DNA from 2 places in the Clavibacter phaseoli genome. Region 2 is predicted to be linked to the other one. Evidence: predicted binding sites of a transcription regulator. Region 2 holds the regulator's gene; the other holds the start of a gene.

Region 1 (8,799 bases), 560 kb from region 2:
GCATGCAGTCGGCGAAGATCCGGATGACCTGCTCGTGGTAGATGACGACGCCGAACGTGGGCGCGAGGAACGGCGCGAAGCGCGGGTGCAGGTAGTCGGGCCGGGTGATGCCGTGCTTCGTGTCGAGGAACGGCGCGACCATGTTGCCCTTCATGGGGCCCGGCCGGAACAGCGAGATGTCGGCGATGAGGTCCTCGTACACGTCCGGCTGCATCTTGCCGATGAGCTCGCGCTGCCCGGGCGACTCGATCTGGAACATGCCGAGCGTGTGCGTGGTGCGGATGGCCGCGAAGGTCTCCTCGTCGTCGTGCGGGATCTCGTCGAGCTCGATGCGCCCGTCGCGGTGCACGTAGCGCGCGTCGACCGGGACGCCGCCCGCGACCGCCGAGCGCGTGCCGTGGATGCGGTGGATCTCCTCCAGCGCGTACGCCATGGTGCTCTGCATCCGCACGCCGAGGATGTCGAGCTTCAGGAGCCCCATGTCGTCGATGTCGTCCTTGTCGAACTGGCTCATCGGCAGGCCCATGCCGCTCGGCTGCACGGGGCTCGTGCTGAGCAGGTCGGAGTCGCCGAGGATCACGCCGCACGGGTGCATGGAGATGTGCCGAGGGAGCCGGTCGAGCCGCTCGGTGAGGTCGACCAGCAGGTCGATGCTGGGGTCGTCGCGCACGAGGTCGGCGATGGGCTTGAGCTCGGGCTTCGTCTCGAGCACCGCCCGGAACTCGCGCGCGTTGAACCGCCAGATGTTCTTGGCGATGAAGTCGATCTGCTGCTCGTCGAGGTCGAGCGCGAGCCCGGCGTCGCGCGCGGCGCCGCGGGCCCGGTACGTGTTCTGCATCGACAGCAGGGTGACCCGGTTGCTGCCGTACTTCTCGAACACGCGGTGGTAGACCTCGTGCCGGCGCGCGGACTCCACGTCGATGTCGATGTCCGGCAGCGTCGAGCGGACCTTGCCGAGGAAGCGCTCGAAGAGCAGGTCGTGCTCGAGCGGGTCGACGTTGGAGATGCGCAGCAGGTAGTTGACGAGGCTGCCCGCGCCGGATCCCCGCGCCTGGTTGCGCACGCCCATGTCGCGCATGAGCGCGCAGACGTCGGCGACCGTGAGGAAGTAGGTGGCGAAGCCGAAGCCCGTGATGGTCTGGAGCTCGGTGCGCATGCGGGCGAGCACGCGCTGCCGCATCGACTCGTCCACGTGCCCGAACCGCTCGGTGACGCCGGCCTCGGCCTTCCGCCAGAGCGCCTCGTCCGGGTCGCCCGTCACCCCGATGACCGACTTCTCCGGCAGCTTCGGCTTCCGCCAGGCGAGGTCGGCGTCGGGATCCAGCCGGCAGCGGTCGGCGAGCTCCTCGGTGGCGCGCAGCAGCGCCTCGCCGGCCCGACGGTCGAGCGCCGACGTGCCCGCGATCTCCCGGGCGATCTCCTGCATCTCGGCCGGGGTCTTCAGCCACGCCTGCCCGTTGGGCTGCGGGCGGAACGACCCGAGCGGCCGGAGCGTGCCGGCGGCGTCGAGCACGTCGCCCGTGAGCGCGTCGTCGGGCTCGAGGTAGCGCACGGCGTTGGTGAGCACCGCGGGGACGCGGTGGGCGTCGGCGAGCTCGAGCATGCGGGCGGCGTGCCGGAGGCTCGCGGACTCGCCGGGCTCGGTGAAGTGGCAGACCACCTCGACCACGACCGCGCCGGGCAGGAGCCGGGCCCACTCGGCTAGGTGGCGGGACGCGAGCGCGTGGTCGCCCGCCGCGACGGCGCGGCCGACGTCCGAGTCGGGCCCGAGCATGACGGTGCCGACCGGCCCCTCCTCGCCGAGCAGGAACGCGGGCGGCCGGGAGCGCGCGATGCCGGCCTGGGCGCTCCGGGCGGTGCTCCTCGCCGTGCCGCGCCCGTGGCTCGCGCTGATGAGCCGGCTGAGCGCCGCCCAGCCCTGCCCGCGCGTGCCGCCGTGCGCGAGCACCGTGATCCGTCCCGGGTGCTCGCCCGTGAGCCCGAGCTCCGCGCCGACGACGGGGGAGACCCCCTGGGCGATGGAGCGGCGGATGTGGCGGACGGCGCCGTACAGCCCGTCGCGGTCGGTGATCGCCGCGGCCGGCGCGCCCTCGGACGCGACCCGGTCGACGAGCGCCTCGGGCGCCGAGGTGCCGAAGTGGGCGGAGAAGGCGGACGCGACGTGCAGGTGGGTGAAGCTCACGCGCGCCTCCCTCGATGTCCGCCCGCGCCCTCCCCGGGCGCGATGTTCGAACGGATGTTCGACTCGCCCAGTGTAGGTCGGCTGCCCGGCAGCCGCGACCCGTAGTCTCGGAGGATGACCAGCGAACCCTCCACCCTCGTCATCCTCGGCGCCAGCGGCGACCTCACGGAACGCCTCCTCCTGCCGGGTCTCGGCAGCCTCGTGGCGAGCGATCGGGGGCGCAGGATCCAGCTCATCGGCACCGGACGGAGCGAACGCAGCCCGCAGGAGTGGACGAAGACGGTCAAGACCGCGTTCGACTCGGTCGACGCCACGGGACGCCGGGCAGCGGGCATCGTCTCGTCCACCAAGTACATCCAGGCCGACCCCACCGACCTCGACGACCTGAAGCGCATCCTCGAGGCGTGCGAGGGCGCGCCGGCCCTCTACTTCGCGCTGCCGCCGGCCATCTCCATCGCGGTGTGCGAGCAGCTGGAGAAGCTCGACCTGCCGGAGGGCACCACGCTGGCGCTCGAGAAGCCGTTCGGCTCGAACAGCCGCAGCGCCGCGCAGCTCAACCGCCAGCTGCTGAAGCTCGTGCCGGAGGACCGCATCCACCGCACCGACCACTTCCTCGGCCTCTCCACGGTGCTCAACCTCGTGTCGCTGCGCTTCGCCAACCGCTTCTTCGAGTCGGTGTGGAGCGCCCGGGACATCGAGAAGGTCGAGATCCTCTACGACGAGACGCTCGCGCTCGAGGGCCGCGCCGCCTACTACGACAAGTCGGGCGCGCTCGTCGACATGATCCAGAGCCACCTGCTGCAGGTGCTCGCGGTCTTCGCGATGGAGCCGCCCGCGAGCATCGACCCGGACGACCTGCGCTCGAACATCGCCTCGGTCCTCCGCGCCACCGAGGTGTGGGACAACGACCCCGTCGCGCACAGCCGCCGGGCCCGGTACACGGGCGCGACGGTCGACGGCACGCGCATCCCCGCGTACGCCAAGGAGGAGGGGGTGGATCCGGCCAACGAGACGGAGACGCTCGCCGAGGTCACGTTCGGCGTCGCGAACGCGCGCTGGGCGGGAGTGCCGTTCCGCCTGCGCTCGGGCAAGGCCCTCAAGGAGGCGTCCAAGCGCATCGTCGTCACCTTCAAGCCGGTGGCGCACCTGCCGCGGGGCCTCCACGGCTCCGCCCGACCGGACCGGCTCATCATCGACCTCAAGCCCGACGGCATCTCGCTCGAGGTCACGATGGACGGCACGGGCGAGCCCTTCACGCTCACGCAATCCACGTTCCGCGCGGAGTTCGCCCAGCCCGAGCTCACCCCGTACGGCGAGGTGCTCGACGGGATCCTCGCGGGTGATCCGCGCCTCTCGGTCCGCGGCGACGTGGCCGAGCGGTGCTGGCGCATCGTCGCGCCCGTCATGCGCGCCTGGAAGGGCGACCGCGTGCCCATGGCCGAGTACCGCGCGGGATCCGCGGGGCCGACCGCCTGGCGCTGACCGCCCCACGTCGACCTCCCGCATGACGGCTCCCTGGGCGTCGTCGCCTCCCGGCGGCGGCGCCCTCGTCGCGTCCTAGCGTGAGGGCATGCCCGTGACCCTCACCGAGATCCCCCTGCCCGCCGCCGCGCCCGGGGCGTCGCCCGGCCTCCACGGCGTGCTGGCGGTGCCGGACGGGGAGGGCCCCTGGCCCGCCGTCGTGGTGGTGCACGAGGCCTTCGGCGTCACCGACGTCATGCGCCGCCAGGCCGAGCGCCTCGCCGAGGCCGGCTTCCTCGCGCTCATGCCCGACCTCTTCTCCGCGGGCGGCGCGCGCCGCTGCCTGGTCGCGACATTCCGGACGCTGGCAGCGGGGGAGGGCCGCGCGTTCGTCGACGTCGAGTCCGCCCGCCGCGCCCTCCTCGCCCGCGCCGACTGCACCGGGCGCGTCGGCGTCATCGGGTTCTGCATGGGCGGCGGGTTCGCCCTGGCCGCGGCCTCCCGGGGCTTCGACGCGTCGAGCGTCAACTACGGGATGCTGCCCGAGGACCTCGACGGCGTGCTCGACGGCGCGTGCCCGATCGTCGCGAGCTACGGCGGCCGCGACCGGCAGCTCGCGGGGTCCGCCGACCGCCTCGAGGCCGCCCTCGTGGCGCACGGCATCGACCACGACGTGCGCGAGTACGCAGCCGCCGGGCACTCCTTCCTCAACGAGGCCGAGATGGGTCCCCGGCCGCTCCGCCCGGTGCTGCGCGCGGTCGGCATGGGCCCGGAGCCCGCGTCGGCGGCGGACGCGTGGCGGCGGATCGACGCCTTTCTCGACGCCCACCTGCGCGGCGAGGAGCGGACGGGCGCCTAGCGCACGGGCCCGCGCGCCGAGCGGACTCTCCACCGCCCTCGGCTACCCTGTGGAGGATCCGGGTGCCCGCGCCCGGCGCTCCCCGCCCGGCGACGAGAGATCCCCCATGCAGCACGCCCCCCAGAGGACCCGCTCCGACCGGGCCCGCGTCCGCGGCATCGCACGGCACGGCCGGCTCCGCACCCCGAGCGCCGGACGCACCGTGATGAAGGGCATCGCCGCGACCGTGGCGGTCGCCCTCGTGAGCACGCTCTCGGTCGTGGGCATCGCCGCCTGGGACCTCTCCCGCACCGTCGCCGACAACACGGTCGACATCTCGGGCGGCCAGACCATGCCGCCGTCGCTCGGCGGCATCGACGGCGGCGCGAACATCCTCATCGTCGGCAGCGACAGCCGCGCCGGCCAGGGCGACGGATACGGCGCCGCGAAGGACGTGGGCACGGCCACCCTCAACGACGTCACGATGCTGCTCCACATCAGCGAGGACAGCAGCCGCGCGACGGTCATCTCCTTCCCGCGCGACATGCTCGTGCCCATCCCCGAGTGCGAGGGCCCCGACGGCACGAAGTACGCCGCCAGCTCGCGCGCCCAGCTCAACGAGTCGCTGTCGCGCGGCGGCTTCGAGTGCACCGTGCGGATGGTCGAGGGCCTCACCGGGCTCGACATCCCCTACGGCGGCGTCGTGCAGTTCAACGGCGTGGTCGAGATGTCCAACGCCGTCGGCGGCGTCGAGGTCTGCGTGGCCAACGGCATCTACGACAAGAAGACCGACCTGTCGCTGGATCCCGGCCTCCACACGCTCCAGGGCAAGGACGCCGTGCAGTTCCTCCGCACCCGCTACGGCGTCGGCGACGGCAGCGACATCTCGCGCATCGGCAACCAGCAGGTGTTCCTGAGCGCTCTCGTGCGCACCATCAAGAGCACCGACACCCTCACCAACCCCGCCAAGCTCTACGGCATCGCGCGCGCGGTGGTCGACAACATGCAGCTGTCCACGTCGCTCGCCGACCTCGACACGCTCGTCTCGGTCGCGCTCACCTTCAAGGACATCCCGCTCGACGACGTCGTGTTCCTGCAGTACCCGGGCACGGTGCTCGCCAACGGGCGGGTCCAGCCGGACGAGGCGGCCGCCGCGCAGCTCGTGGGCCTCCTCGCGTCCGACGCGGACTTCTCGCTCGGCCAGGCGGCGACGTCCGACGAGTCCGGCAGCGTGCCCGCCGACGGGGCCACGACCCCGCCCGCCACGACCGCGCCGCCGACCGGCGGGTCGACGACGCCGCCCACCGCGACGGCCGAGGTGCTCGACCCGAGCATCACCGGCCAGACCGCCGCGCAGAGCACCTGCTCCAACGGGCAGGGCTGATCCGGCGCCGCCGTCAGCGCGCCGACCGTCCTCGCGAGGCCGGATCCGGGGCGGCCTCCGTCGCGCGCGCCGCGAGGAACGCCCGCACGACGGGGTTCGGATCGTCGGCGCGCGTCGCGACGTGCACCGTCGAGGTCGCGCGCGAGTCCCGGAGCGGGACGACGCGGACCGTGTCCGGCGCGCCGACCGTCGCGCTCCGCGGGGCGATCGTCACGCCGAGCCCCGCCCCCACGAGGTGGATGATCATGGTCCACGTCGACCCCTCCTGGACGACCCGCACGATCCGGCCCCGTTCGGTGACGGGCTCGAGGTTCCGCGCGTAGGCGTCGTCGCTCGCGCGTCGCGGCGGGAACACGAAGGGCTCGTCGGCGAGGAGGGCGGCGTCCACCGCGGGCAGGGCGGCCAGCGGATGCGCGGCCGGCACGACCGCCGCGAACGGCTCGGTGAGGAGCTCCGCGAGGTCGACGCCGTCCGCCGGATCCGGGTCCCGCACGATCGCGACGTCGAGCTCGCCCCGGATCAGCGCCTCCATCAGGTCGACCGTGAAGCCCTCGCGCACCCGCACCTCGACGTCCGGGTGATGCGCGCGGAACCGCCGGATGCTCTCCACGGGCCCGGTCCGCTCCGCCGGGATCGCGACGGTCGAGTGGACCATGCCGAGGTCGAGCCGCCCCGCGTCCCCGCGGGCGATGCGCGCCACCTCGTCGAGCCCGGCCTCGGCCTGCCGGAGCAGCGCGCGCCCGCGATCCCGCAGCGCGGCGCCGGCCGGCGTGACGGCGACGCTCCGGGAGGTGCGCACGAGCAGCGCCACGCCGAGCCGGCGCTCGAGGCGCTGCACCTGCTGGGAGAGCACCGGCTGGGCGATGCCGAGCTGCTCCGCGGCCCGGCCGAAGTGCCGCTCGTCGGCGACGGCGAGGAAGGAGCGGACGAGGCGGAGGTCGAGATCCATTCACGAACGCTATCGGAGCGACGTCTTCCATATTGGACTCGGCCCGCGGCGGCGGAGATGCTGGATCCATGAGCACGCACGCCGAGAGCCCGTCCGCACCTGCATCCGCCCCGATCGAGATCTCGCCGCTCGTCGACGACGCCGACGCCCGCGCCTTCCGCGCGTTGAACGAGGCCTGGATCACGACGCTGTTCGCGCTCGAGCCCGACGACGAGCGCGTGCTGGCCGACCCGCGCGGCCAGGTCGTCGACCGCGGCGGCGCGGTGCTCCTCGCCCGCGACGGGGACCGCGTCGTGGGATGCGTCGCCCTGATCCCCGAGGGCGACGGCCTGTGGGAGCTCGCGAAGATGGCGGTCGACGCGTCCGTCCGCGGGCGGGGGACCGGGCGGAAGCTGCTCCTCGCCGCGCTCGACGAGGCGCGACGACGGGGAGCGGGCGCCGTGGTGCTCGGCAGCAGCGTCGACCTGCCGGCGGCCGTCCACCTCTACGAGAGCGTGGGGTTCCGGCACGTGCCGCCCGCGGAGGTCGGGCACATGCCCTACGCGCGGGCCAGCGTGTTCATGCGGCACGACCTCGGCGACGGGCCCGGGGCCGAGCGCGACTGACGCGTCTTCGTCAGCGCTCGGCGGGCGCCTCGACGATCCGCGGGTCCGGGAAGGCCGTCTCGACCGCTGGCGCGTCGGTGCCGCGGGCGCGCATCCAGACGAAGAAGCCCGCGAGCGTGAAGGCGCCGTAGAAGACGTACATGAAGGCGGACGCGTAGTAGCCGGCGCTCACGAGCAGCGGCACGCCGACGAGGTCGACGGCCACCCACACGAGCCAGAACTCGACCCAGCCCTTGGCCATGCCGTAGGTGGCGAGGAGCGAGCCGACGAAGATCCAGGCGTCGGCCCACACGGGCTCGTAGGAGCCGAGCGCGCGGAAGACGGGCGTGAGGATCGCGGTGCCGCCGACGAGCGCGACCACGAGCAGGATCCGCTCGCGACCGGACGCCCACTGCGGGACGACGGGCGCGCCGCCGTGCCTGGCCTGCTGCCAGCGGTACCAGCCGTAGACCGACACGGCGATGAACATGACCTGGCGGCCGGCCTGGCCGAGGAGGTTCACGGGGTTCGGCGTGCCGAAGACGGCGCCGAGGAAGACGGTGAACAGGAGCACGTTGCCGACGATGCCGACGGGCCACGCCCACACCTTGCGGCGCATGCCGCCGAGCGCGCTGGCGAGGCCGAAGAGGTTGCCGACGATCTCGCGCCAGAGGATGGTCTGGTCGCCGATGCGGAGCTGCGCGTCGAACAGCCACTCGAGTGCCGCCATGCGGGATCCCTCCGTGCGCCGCGGTCCGGGTGACCTGCGTGCGGGCGCCGTGCGCGGCGCCGATGGGGTGAAGGCGCGGGCGCCCCCGGCTATTCCCCGGGCCGCCCGGCACCCGGCGAGGGGGCGGCCTCAGGCGAACAGGCGCACGTCGAGCTCCTCGTCCGACGCGGTGACGAGCGACCAGCGGCCGCGCGCGTCGACGCTCAGGTCGAACGAGCCGTCGACCCGGCGTGCGCCCGTGGTGAGCGGCACGGCCTCGACGCGCCACATCCGCAGCTCCAGCAGGTGGGCGCTCGCGCCGCGGGGCGCGCGGCCCGTGCGCTGCCACCAGTCGACCCGCGCGATCCACCGCTCGGGCGAGCTCACCACCCCGTAGACCACGCCCCGCCAGGTGAACCGCAGCGGCGATCCGTCGCCCGAGAGCTCGACCTCCACGTCCTCGTCGATCCGCATGGTGCCGCTCCTCTCGCCCGCGCCGGCCGCGCTCCTGCATTCGAACGGATGTTCGAACGTCTGATCCGAGTGTAGGAACGCCCGCCGACATCCACGAGGGGAGCGGGCGGATCCACCTCACCCTCGACCGGAGGCTGAGGGTCGTGTCCGGATCGCGCGCATCGGGCATGGATCGGCGGGTCGCCGCGTTGGCACCAGGGTCCCGAGGGCGGCAGACG
Region 2 (8,799 bases):
GGTGTTCCAGCCCATGTGCGGCAGCACGTCCGACTCGATGCGGTCGACCGTGCCCGGCCACTCCCCCAGGCCCGCGACGTCGACGTCGCGCTCGACGCCGCGGTCGAACATGACCTGCATGCCCACGCAGATGCCGAGCACCGGGCGGCCGCCGGCGAGGCGGCGGTCGACGACGCGGTCGCCGCCGGCCGCCCGCAACGCGGTCATGACGGCCGAGAACGCGCCGACGCCGGGGACGAGGAGCCCGTCGGCCTCGTGCGCCCGCTTCGGGTCGCCCGTCAGCTCGACGTCCGCGCCGGCCAGCTCGAGCGCCTTGACCGCGGAGTGGACGTTGCCGCTCCCGTAGTCGAGGACGACGACGGAGGGCCGCGTCACAGCGCGCCCTTGGTGGACGGGATGCCGGAGACGCGCGGGTCGAGCTCCTTGGCGAGGCGGAACGCGCGCGCGAAGGACTTGAACTCCGCCTCGGCGATGTGGTGCGGGTCGCGCCCGCCGAGCACGGTGACGTGCACGGTCAGGCCGGCGTGGAAGGTGATGGCCTCGAAGACGTGGCGGACCATGGATCCGGTGAAGTGACCGCCGATGAGGTGCATCTCGAAGCCGGCGGGCTCGCCCGAGTGCACGAGGAACGGACGGCCGGAGATGTCGACGACCGACTGCACCAGGGCCTCGTCGAGCGGGACGAGCGCGTCGCCGAAGCGGGCGATGCCGGACTTGTCGCCGAGCGCCTCGCGGATGGCCTGCCCGAGCACGATCCCCACGTCCTCCACGGTGTGGTGCACGTCGATGTGCGTGTCGCCCGTGGCGGTGACCTTCAGGTCGGTGAGCGAGTGCTTCGCGAACGCGGTGAGCATGTGATCGTAGAACGGGACCGAGGTGCTGATCTCGGAGGCACCGGTGCCGTCGAGGTCGAGCTGGAGGTCGATGCGGGACTCGCTGGTCTGCCGCGTGACGTGCGCGGTGCGCGCGAGGGTGCTCATGGGTCCCATGCTACCGATCGCATCCCGTCGTACCGCCGCGCTCCCGGCCGCCACCGGGAGCGACGACGGACCCCGTGCGCGCTCGCCGCGCAGACGCGGCGGCGCGGGTTCAGTGGGCGTACTGGGCGGGGACGGCGAGCTGCTGGCCGGCCGCGACATCCGACGAGGGGAGGCGGTTGAGGTCGACGACCGACGCGATGACGTCGCGCGGGTCGGCCGACGGCGCGATCTCCTCGGCGAGGTCCCAGAGGGACTCGCCGCTCGACACGGTGACGTACTCGAACGCGGTGCCCGACGCGTCCTTCGACGCGACGGCCGCGCCGCCGTTGAGGGCGACGAGCCCGGCGCCGAGCGCGAGCGGGGTCGCGACGAGCGCGGTGAGGACGACGCGGCCCCGGCGCGTGATGCGCAGGCGCGTGCGGGGCGCGACGGCGGCCTCCGCGACGGGTGCGACGGCGGAGGCGGTGGTTCCGGGGGTGGTGGCTGCGGTGTTCATGGTGACCTCTCGTGCGAGACGGTGGGGCGTCGGCGCGACGCGCTCGGCGGTGCAGTGCGGTACGGCATGCGATGCGGGTCGGGCAGCTCGCACCCGGCTCTCGGCCGGGAGAGCCGGGTGCGAAGCTGTGTTCCGAACATACATTCGAAACCAGCCCTCCGCAAGCCCTCATCGCCTCGATCCGGCCCCCAGGCGCGCGACACGCTCGAACAGGTGTTTGTACGAGGTGCCCCGGCTGGATACAGTTTCGAGTGCCTGGTGTCCATTCCACCGGGCACCACCGACATCGCCCCCGCGAGGGCGTCGGCCCGCCGGGTCGACCGCCCCGCGGCGGCGTCGGCGACGAGAGGCGGGCCGTGGCATGACGGACGAGCGAGCGGCGGGAGGCGGCGCGACGAGGCGCCGCAAGAGCCTCAGCGACAAGCAGATCTCGATCCTGGAGTTCATCCAGCGCACCATCGCCGGCCAGGGCTACCCGCCGAGCATGCGCGAGATCGGCGACGCCGTGGGCCTCGCGTCGCTCTCGAGCGTCACCCACCAGCTCAACCAGCTCGAGCTCTCCGGCTACCTCCGTCGCGACCCGAACCGGCCGCGCGCCCTCGAGGTGCTCATCGACCTGCCGGGCACCGGCGCCGCGGAGAGCGGAGAGCCGTCGACGCCCGTGGGCGACGCCGCCATGGTGCCCATGGTCGGCCGCATCGCCGCCGGCATCCCCATCACCGCGGAGCAGATGGTCGAGGAGGTCTTCCCCCTCCCCCGCCAGCTCGTCGGCAAGGGCGACCTCTTCATGCTCCGCGTCGTCGGCGACTCCATGATCGACGCGGCGATCTGCGACGGCGACTGGGTGGTCGTCCGCCAGCAGAAGACCGCGGAGAACGGCGACATCGTCGCCGCCATGCTCGACGACGAGGCGACGGTCAAGGTGTTCCGCCAGCGCGACGGCCACACGTGGCTGCTCCCCCGCAACAGCGCCTTCGAGCCGATCCTCGGCGACTTCGCCGAGGTCGTCGGCAAGGTCGTGGCGGTCATGCGCTCGGTCTGATCCCCGCGCACGACGCACGAGAGCGGCCGGTCCCCCAGTGGGCCGGCCGCTCTCGTGCGCGCGGTGCGCGGTGGTGCGGCGCGGATCAGACCGCGGGGACCACCGAGTACGCCTGGACCTGCGCCTGCTGCTCGGCCGTCACGAGCGCGCGCACGCGCGTGCCCTCCTCGACGTACGCGGTCTCGAGGACCTTCGCCCCGTCGTGGAGCATCGCGACGATCTCGCCGTGCTCGAAGGGCACCAGGAGGTCGACCTCGATGGTCGGCTGCGGGAGCAGCTCCGCGATGCGGCGACGCAGCTCCTCGACGCCCTCGCCCGTGCGGGCCGACACGAAGACGCCCTGCGGGGCGAGGCCGCGCAGGACCACGCGGTCGCCGTCCGAGGCGAGGTCGCTCTTGTTGAACACGACGATCTCCGGGATGGACGAGGCGTCCACCTCCGCGATGACCTCGTGCACGGTCGCGAGCTGCGCCGCGGGATCCGGGTGCGAGGCGTCGACGACGTGCACGAGCACGTCGGAGTCGGCGAGCTCCTCCAGCGTCGAGCGGAACGCCTCGACCAGCTGGTGCGGCAGGTTCCGCACGAAGCCGACGGTGTCGGCCAGCGTGTAGAGCTGGCCCTGATCCGTCTCCGTCTTTCGCACGGTCGCGTCGAGCGTCGCGAACAGCGCGTTCTCGACGAGCACGCCCGCCTTCGTCACCCGATTGAGCAGCGACGACTTCCCGGCGTTGGTGTAGCCGACGATCGCGACCGAGGGCACCGAGTGCCGGTCGCGGTTGGCGCGCTTGGTGTCGCGGGCGGGCTTCATCGCGGCGATCTGCTTGCGGAGGCGCGCCATGCGCGTGTTGATGCGCCGGCGGTCGAGCTCGATCTTCGTCTCACCGGGTCCGCGCGATCCCATGCCCGCGCCCGCGCCGCCGACCTGGCCACCCGCCTGGCGCGACATCGAGTCGCCCCATCCGCGGAGGCGCGGGAGGAGGTACTGCAGCTGGGCGAGCTCGACCTGCGCCTTGCCCTCGCGGCTCTTGGCGTGCTGGCTGAAGATGTCGAGGATCACGGCGGTGCGGTCGATGACCTTCACCTTCACCACGTCCTCGAGCGCGCGCCGCTGGCTCGGGGCGAGCTCGGTGTCGGCGATGACGGTGTCTGCGCCGACCGCCGCGACCAGCGCGCGCAGCTCCTCGGCCTTGCCGCGGCCGAAGTAGGTGCTCGGATCCGGCGTGGGGCGGCGCTGCAGCAGGCCGTCGAGGACGACCGCGCCCGCGGTCTCCGCGAGGGCCGCGAGCTCGCGCATGCTGTTCTCGGCGTCGTCGACGGACCCCTGCGAGTACACGCCGATGAGCACGACGTTCTCGAGTCGCAGCTGCCGGTACTCGACCTCGGTGACGTCCTCGAGCTCGGTGGAGAGGCCGGGGACGCGGCGCAGCGCCTGCCGGTCGGCGCGCTCGCTCTGGTCGCCGTCCGAGCCCTGCTCGGTGTCGGGGGCCGCGGACAGCGCCTGCGCGCCGGACCCGCGGAAGAGGGCGTAGCCGGCGGACCGGTCATCCGCCCGGGCGAGGACGCGCGCGACGACGTCGTCCCGGTCGGTGTTCTCGGTGGACGTCGTCGTCGTGTCCGCGGGCTCGTGGTCGTGCTCGTCGTGCGTGATCATGTGCTCCCATCGTAGCGTCGGCGTCCGGTATCGTCCCGGTATGGCCGACGCGCACTACTTCTCCTCGTCGCCGGCCGGACCCCTGCGCACCCGCACGATCACGGTCGAGCTGGGCGGACGGACGGTCGACGTCGAGACCGCCGGCGGTGTCTTCAGCCCCGAGCACGTCGACCAGGGCACCCTGGTGCTGCTGCGCAACGTCCCCGCGCCCCCTGCCGAGGGGCATCTGCTGGACGTGGGCTGCGGCTGGGGTCCCGTGGCGCTCGATCTCGCGATGCGATCGCCGTCGGCCACCGTGTGGGCGGTCGACGTGAACGAGCGGGCGCTCGAGCTGACGCGGGCGAACGCCCGGTCCCTCGGTCTCGAGAACCTCAACGCCGTGCTGCCCGAGGATGTTCCCGCCGGCCTCCCCTTCGCCACCGTGTGGTCGAACCCGCCGATCCGCGTCGGCAAGGAGGCGCTGCACGGGATCCTGCTCGACTGGATGCCCCGCCTCGCGCCGGACGCGGACGCCTGGCTCGTCGTGCAGCGCAACCTCGGATCCGACTCGCTGCAGCGCTGGCTGGTCGACTCCCTGCCCGCGGGCCTCGAGACGACGCGCGCGGCGTCCGACAAGGGCTTCCGGGTCCTCCGCGTGCACCGCGGCGCGGACTCCTAGGCCATCCTCCGCCGCCGGTCGCCGCGTCCCGGGGTGGGACGAGCGGATCAGGCCAGCGCCACGACCCCGTCGAACACCAGCTCAGCGGGACCCGAGAGGCCGACGTGCTCGCCGTCCTCGGTCGGGAACATCCGCACGCCGAGCACGCCGCCCGGGACCTGCACGCGCCACTGGTGCGGTGCGGCAGCACCCGCCCAGTGCCGCGTCGCGAGGGCCGCGGCCGCGGCGCCCGTGCCGCAGCTCAGCGTCTCGCCGCTGCCGCGCTCGTGGACGCGCATGGTGATGTGGCCCACGCCGTCCACGACGAGCGGATCCGCGGGCACCACGAGCTCGACGTTCGCGCCGTCGGCGGGCTCCGGATCCAGCTGCGGGACGAAGGCGAGGTCCGCCTCAGCGAGCTCGTCCTCGCTCGACAGCGCGACCACCACGTGCGGGTTGCCCACGTCGATGCCGAGGCCCGGACGCGCGACCTGCAGGTCCTTGGCGCGCACGAGCGGCTCGCCGCCCGCCAGCGCCCAGCGGCCGAGGTCGACCTGGAAGCCGGATCCGCTGCGCTGCACGTCCCGGACGCCGGCGCGGGTGCCGATCGGGATCGTGCGGCCAGGGGGCAGCTCGATGAGCCCGTTCTCGATGAGGAAGAGGGTGAAGACGCGGATGCCGTTCCCGCACATCTCGGCGGGGCTGCCGTCGACGTTGCGGTAGTCCATGAACCACTCGGCGTCCGGGTCTTCGTCGAGGGCCGCGCGGCCCTCGGGGATGCGGCTGGAGAGCACCGCGCGGATCGTGCCGTCGGCGCCGATGCCGAAGTGGCGGTCGCAGAGCGCCTGCACCTGGGTGTCGGTCAGGTCGATCTCGCCCGCGGGATCCGCGAACAGCACGAAGTCGTTGCCCGTGCCCTGGCCCTTGGTGAACTGCAGGTCTGCCATCCCGCCAGCCTACGGGCGCGTCGCCGGAAGAGCGTCGAGCGCGTGCTCGAGCAGGCGGTCGTCGCGGGCGTCGAGCCGGACGGCGTCCGCGTAGCGGCCGAACCACGAGACCTGGCGTCGCGCGTACCGTCGGGTGAGCGCGCGGGTCTCCTCCACCGCCTGCTCCTCGGTCAGCTCCCCCGCGAGCTGCCTGGCCGCCTGCGCGTAGCCGATGGCACGGGAGGCGGTGACGCCGTCGGCGAGCCCGGCGGGCAACAGCCCCGCGACCTCGTCCACGAGCCCGTCCTCCCACATGCCGGACACGCGGGCGTCGAGCCGCGGCACGAGCTCCTCGCGCGGCAGCGTGAGCGCCAGGATCCGCGCGGGATGCCACGGCTGCGGCTCGGCGGACGCGCGCTCCGGCTGCGGGCCCGCCATCTCGACGACCTCCAGCGCCCGCACGAGGCGCCTCCCGTTCTGCGCGCCGATCCGCTCGGCCGCGACCGGATCGAGGTCGCGGAGGCGCCGGTGCAGCATGCCCGGGCCGGTCGCCGCGAGCTCCTGCTCGAGGCGCTGCCGGATCTCGGGATCGGTCCCGGGGAAGTCGTAGTCGAAGAGCACCGACGAGACGTAGAGGCCGGATCCGCCGACGAGGACCGGGACCGCCCCGCGCTCGAGGATCCCGCTGATCACCCCGCGCGCCTCCTCCTGGTAGGCGGCGACGGTCGCCTCCGCGGTCACGTCGAGGACGTCGAGCATGTGGTGCGGCACGCCGCGCCGCTCGGCCTCGGGCAGCTTCGCCGTGCCGATGTCCATGCCCCGGTAGAGCTGCATGGCGTCCGCGTTGACGATCTCCGCCGCGCGGCCCTCGGACCGCAGCCGGTCCGCGATGTCGAGGGACAGGGCGGACTTGCCGGTGCCGGTGGCGCCGACGACCGCGACGATCGGGGTCACGCGCGGTGTCGCGGGTGCGCGGATCCGTCGCCGGCCGCCGTGGGCACGCGGAGCGAGGGCAGCCCGAGCGAGACGCGCGGCGCCCCGCCGGCGCTTGATCCCGCGCCCGCCTGCGGCGTCGGCACGCCGCAGGAGTCGGCCTGCGCGCGCTCCCACGCGTCGCCGGCGCGGGTGCGGCGGATGCGCAGCGGAGCGCCGTCCGCCGAGTCCGCGATGAGGTGGAACGGCGCCGCGCGGGTGATCTCGACCTCGACCGCGTCGCCGGGGCGCGGCTCGCCGCTTCCCTCCGGGACGTCGAGGTGGACGAGGCGGCCGTCCTGCGCACGCCCGGTGACCCGGCGGGTGTCGCCGTCCTTCCGGCCCTCGTGCGCGCTCACCAGCACCTCGACCGTGCGGCCGACCACGCGCTGGTTCTCTTCGTGGCTGATGCGCTCCTGCAGCGCGGTGAGGCGCCCGTACCGCTCCTTCACGACGTCGGCGGGCACCTGCTCCTCCATCGTCGCGGCGGGAGTCCCCGGGCGGATGGAGTACTGGAACGTGAACGCGGACGAGAAGCGGGCCGCCTCGACGACGCGGAGGGTCTCTCGGAAGTCCTCCTCCGTCTCGCCGGGGAACCCGACGATGATGTCGGTCGTGATGGCCGCGTCGGGGATGCGCGTGCGCACCCGGTCGAGGATCCCGAGGAAGCGCTCGGACCGGTAGGAGCGGCGCATGGCCTTGAGGATCCGGTCGGATCCCGACTGCAGCGGCATGTGCAGCTGCGGCATGACCGCCGGCGTCTCGGCCATCGCGTCGATGACGTCGTCCGTGAAGGCGGCCGGGTGGGGGCTCGTGAAGCGGATGCGCTCCAGCCCCTCGATGGCGCCGGCGGCCCGCAGCAGCTTCCCGAACGCCTGCCGGTCGCCGAACTCGACGCCGTAGGAGTTGACGTTCTGGCCGAGCAGCGTGACCTCGACCGCGCCGTCGTCGACGAGGGCCTGGATCTCGGCGAGGATGTCCCCCGGCCGTCGGTCCTTCTCCTTGCCGCGGAGGGCCGGCACGATGCAGAACGTGCAGGTGTTGTTGCAGCCGACGGAGATGGACACCCATCCGCTCGCGATCTCGTCGCGCTTGGTGGGCAGCGTGGACGGGAAGGTCTCGAGGCTCTCGAGGATCTCGAGCTGCGCCTCGCCGTTGTGCCGTGCGCGCTCGAGCAGCGTCGGCAGCGCGCCCATGTTGTGCGTGCCGAAGACGACGTCGACCCATGGCGCCCTCTCGAGGACGGTCGCGCGGTCCTTCTGCGCGAGGCACCCGCCGACGGCGATCTGCATGCCCTCGTGCCGGCGCTTGACCCCGGCGAGGTGCCCGAGGTTGCCGTAGAGCTTGTTGTCCGCGTTCTCGCGGACCGCGCACGTGTTGATGACGACGATGTCCGCCTCGGCGCCCTCGGCCGAGACGTACCCGGCGGCCTCGAGCGAGCCAGTGAGCCGCTCCGAGTCGTGGACGTTCATCTGGCAGCCGTAGGTGCGGACCTCGTACGTCCGGGGCCGGTCGGCTGCGGGCGGGGCGACGCGGACGTGCTCGGCGACGGTGCTCATGATGAATCGATCCTACGTGCGGGGACGCCTCGCGCCACCCGGCCGTCCGCTCAGCGGAAGCGCACGCGGGACGAGCCGCGCCGGGTGGCGAGCGCCGCCTTGGCCGCGTCGCGCACGAGGCCGCCCCCGTAGCCGCGACGCATGAGGAAGGACGTGAGACGGCGCTCGGCCGTCTCGTCGTCGTAGGACGAGAGCTGCCCCACCCGCTTCATGGCGACCTCGGTGGCGCGTGCGAGCTCGTCGTCCGGCTGCTCGGCCATGGCCTCCTCGATGACGAGCGGGTCGAGCTTGCGGCGGCGCATCTCCATCTCGACCGACCGACGGCCGAGCCCCTTGCGATCCAGGTGCGTGTGCAGGATCTGCTCCGCCAGCGCGGCCTCGTCGATGTACTGCAGGGACACGTAGCGGGCGAGCGTCTCCTCCGCGATGTCCGGGTCGATCTCCGCGCCGTCGAGCACCTCGCGGGCCTCGGCGAGGGAGAGCCCGCGACCGCGCAGCCGGTTGGCGAGGACGTTGTCCGCCCGCCGCCGCTGGCG

The links. Region 2 encodes LexA, which represses DNA repair genes until DNA is damaged. Its sites were predicted from a motif close to TCGAACANNTGTTCGA; they were not measured.
Region 1: FGI33_RS05680 (DNA polymerase III subunit alpha) is a predicted target of LexA. The motif match lies at 2,229-2,244, and genes of this name have one in related genera.

What each region holds. Positions count from the first base shown of each region.
Region 1 covers NZ_CP040786.1:1,210,828-1,219,626, reverse strand. The annotation lists gene FGI33_RS05680 (DNA polymerase III subunit alpha) at 1-2,182, opposite strand, end outside; gene FGI33_RS05675 (glucose-6-phosphate dehydrogenase) at 2,297-3,664, shown strand; gene FGI33_RS05670 (dienelactone hydrolase family protein) at 3,753-4,502, shown strand; gene FGI33_RS05665 (LCP family protein) at 4,609-5,865, shown strand; gene FGI33_RS05660 (LysR substrate-binding domain-containing protein) at 5,879-6,814, opposite strand; gene FGI33_RS05655 (GNAT family N-acetyltransferase) at 6,883-7,419, shown strand; gene pnuC (nicotinamide riboside transporter PnuC) at 7,430-8,128, opposite strand; gene FGI33_RS05645 (DUF6504 family protein) at 8,258-8,581, opposite strand.
Region 2 covers NZ_CP040786.1:653,491-662,289, reverse strand. The annotation lists gene hisH (imidazole glycerol phosphate synthase subunit HisH) at 1-375, opposite strand, end outside; gene hisB (imidazoleglycerol-phosphate dehydratase HisB) at 372-980, opposite strand; gene FGI33_RS03080 (LysM peptidoglycan-binding domain-containing protein) at 1,090-1,476, opposite strand; gene lexA (transcriptional repressor LexA) at 1,838-2,518, shown strand; gene hflX (GTPase HflX) at 2,604-4,169, opposite strand; gene FGI33_RS03065 (class I SAM-dependent methyltransferase) at 4,210-4,827, shown strand; gene dapF (diaminopimelate epimerase) at 4,875-5,753, opposite strand; gene miaA (tRNA (adenosine(37)-N6)-dimethylallyltransferase MiaA) at 5,763-6,686, opposite strand; gene miaB (tRNA (N6-isopentenyl adenosine(37)-C2)-methylthiotransferase MiaB) at 6,683-8,263, opposite strand; gene FGI33_RS03045 (regulatory protein RecX) at 8,314-8,799, opposite strand, start outside.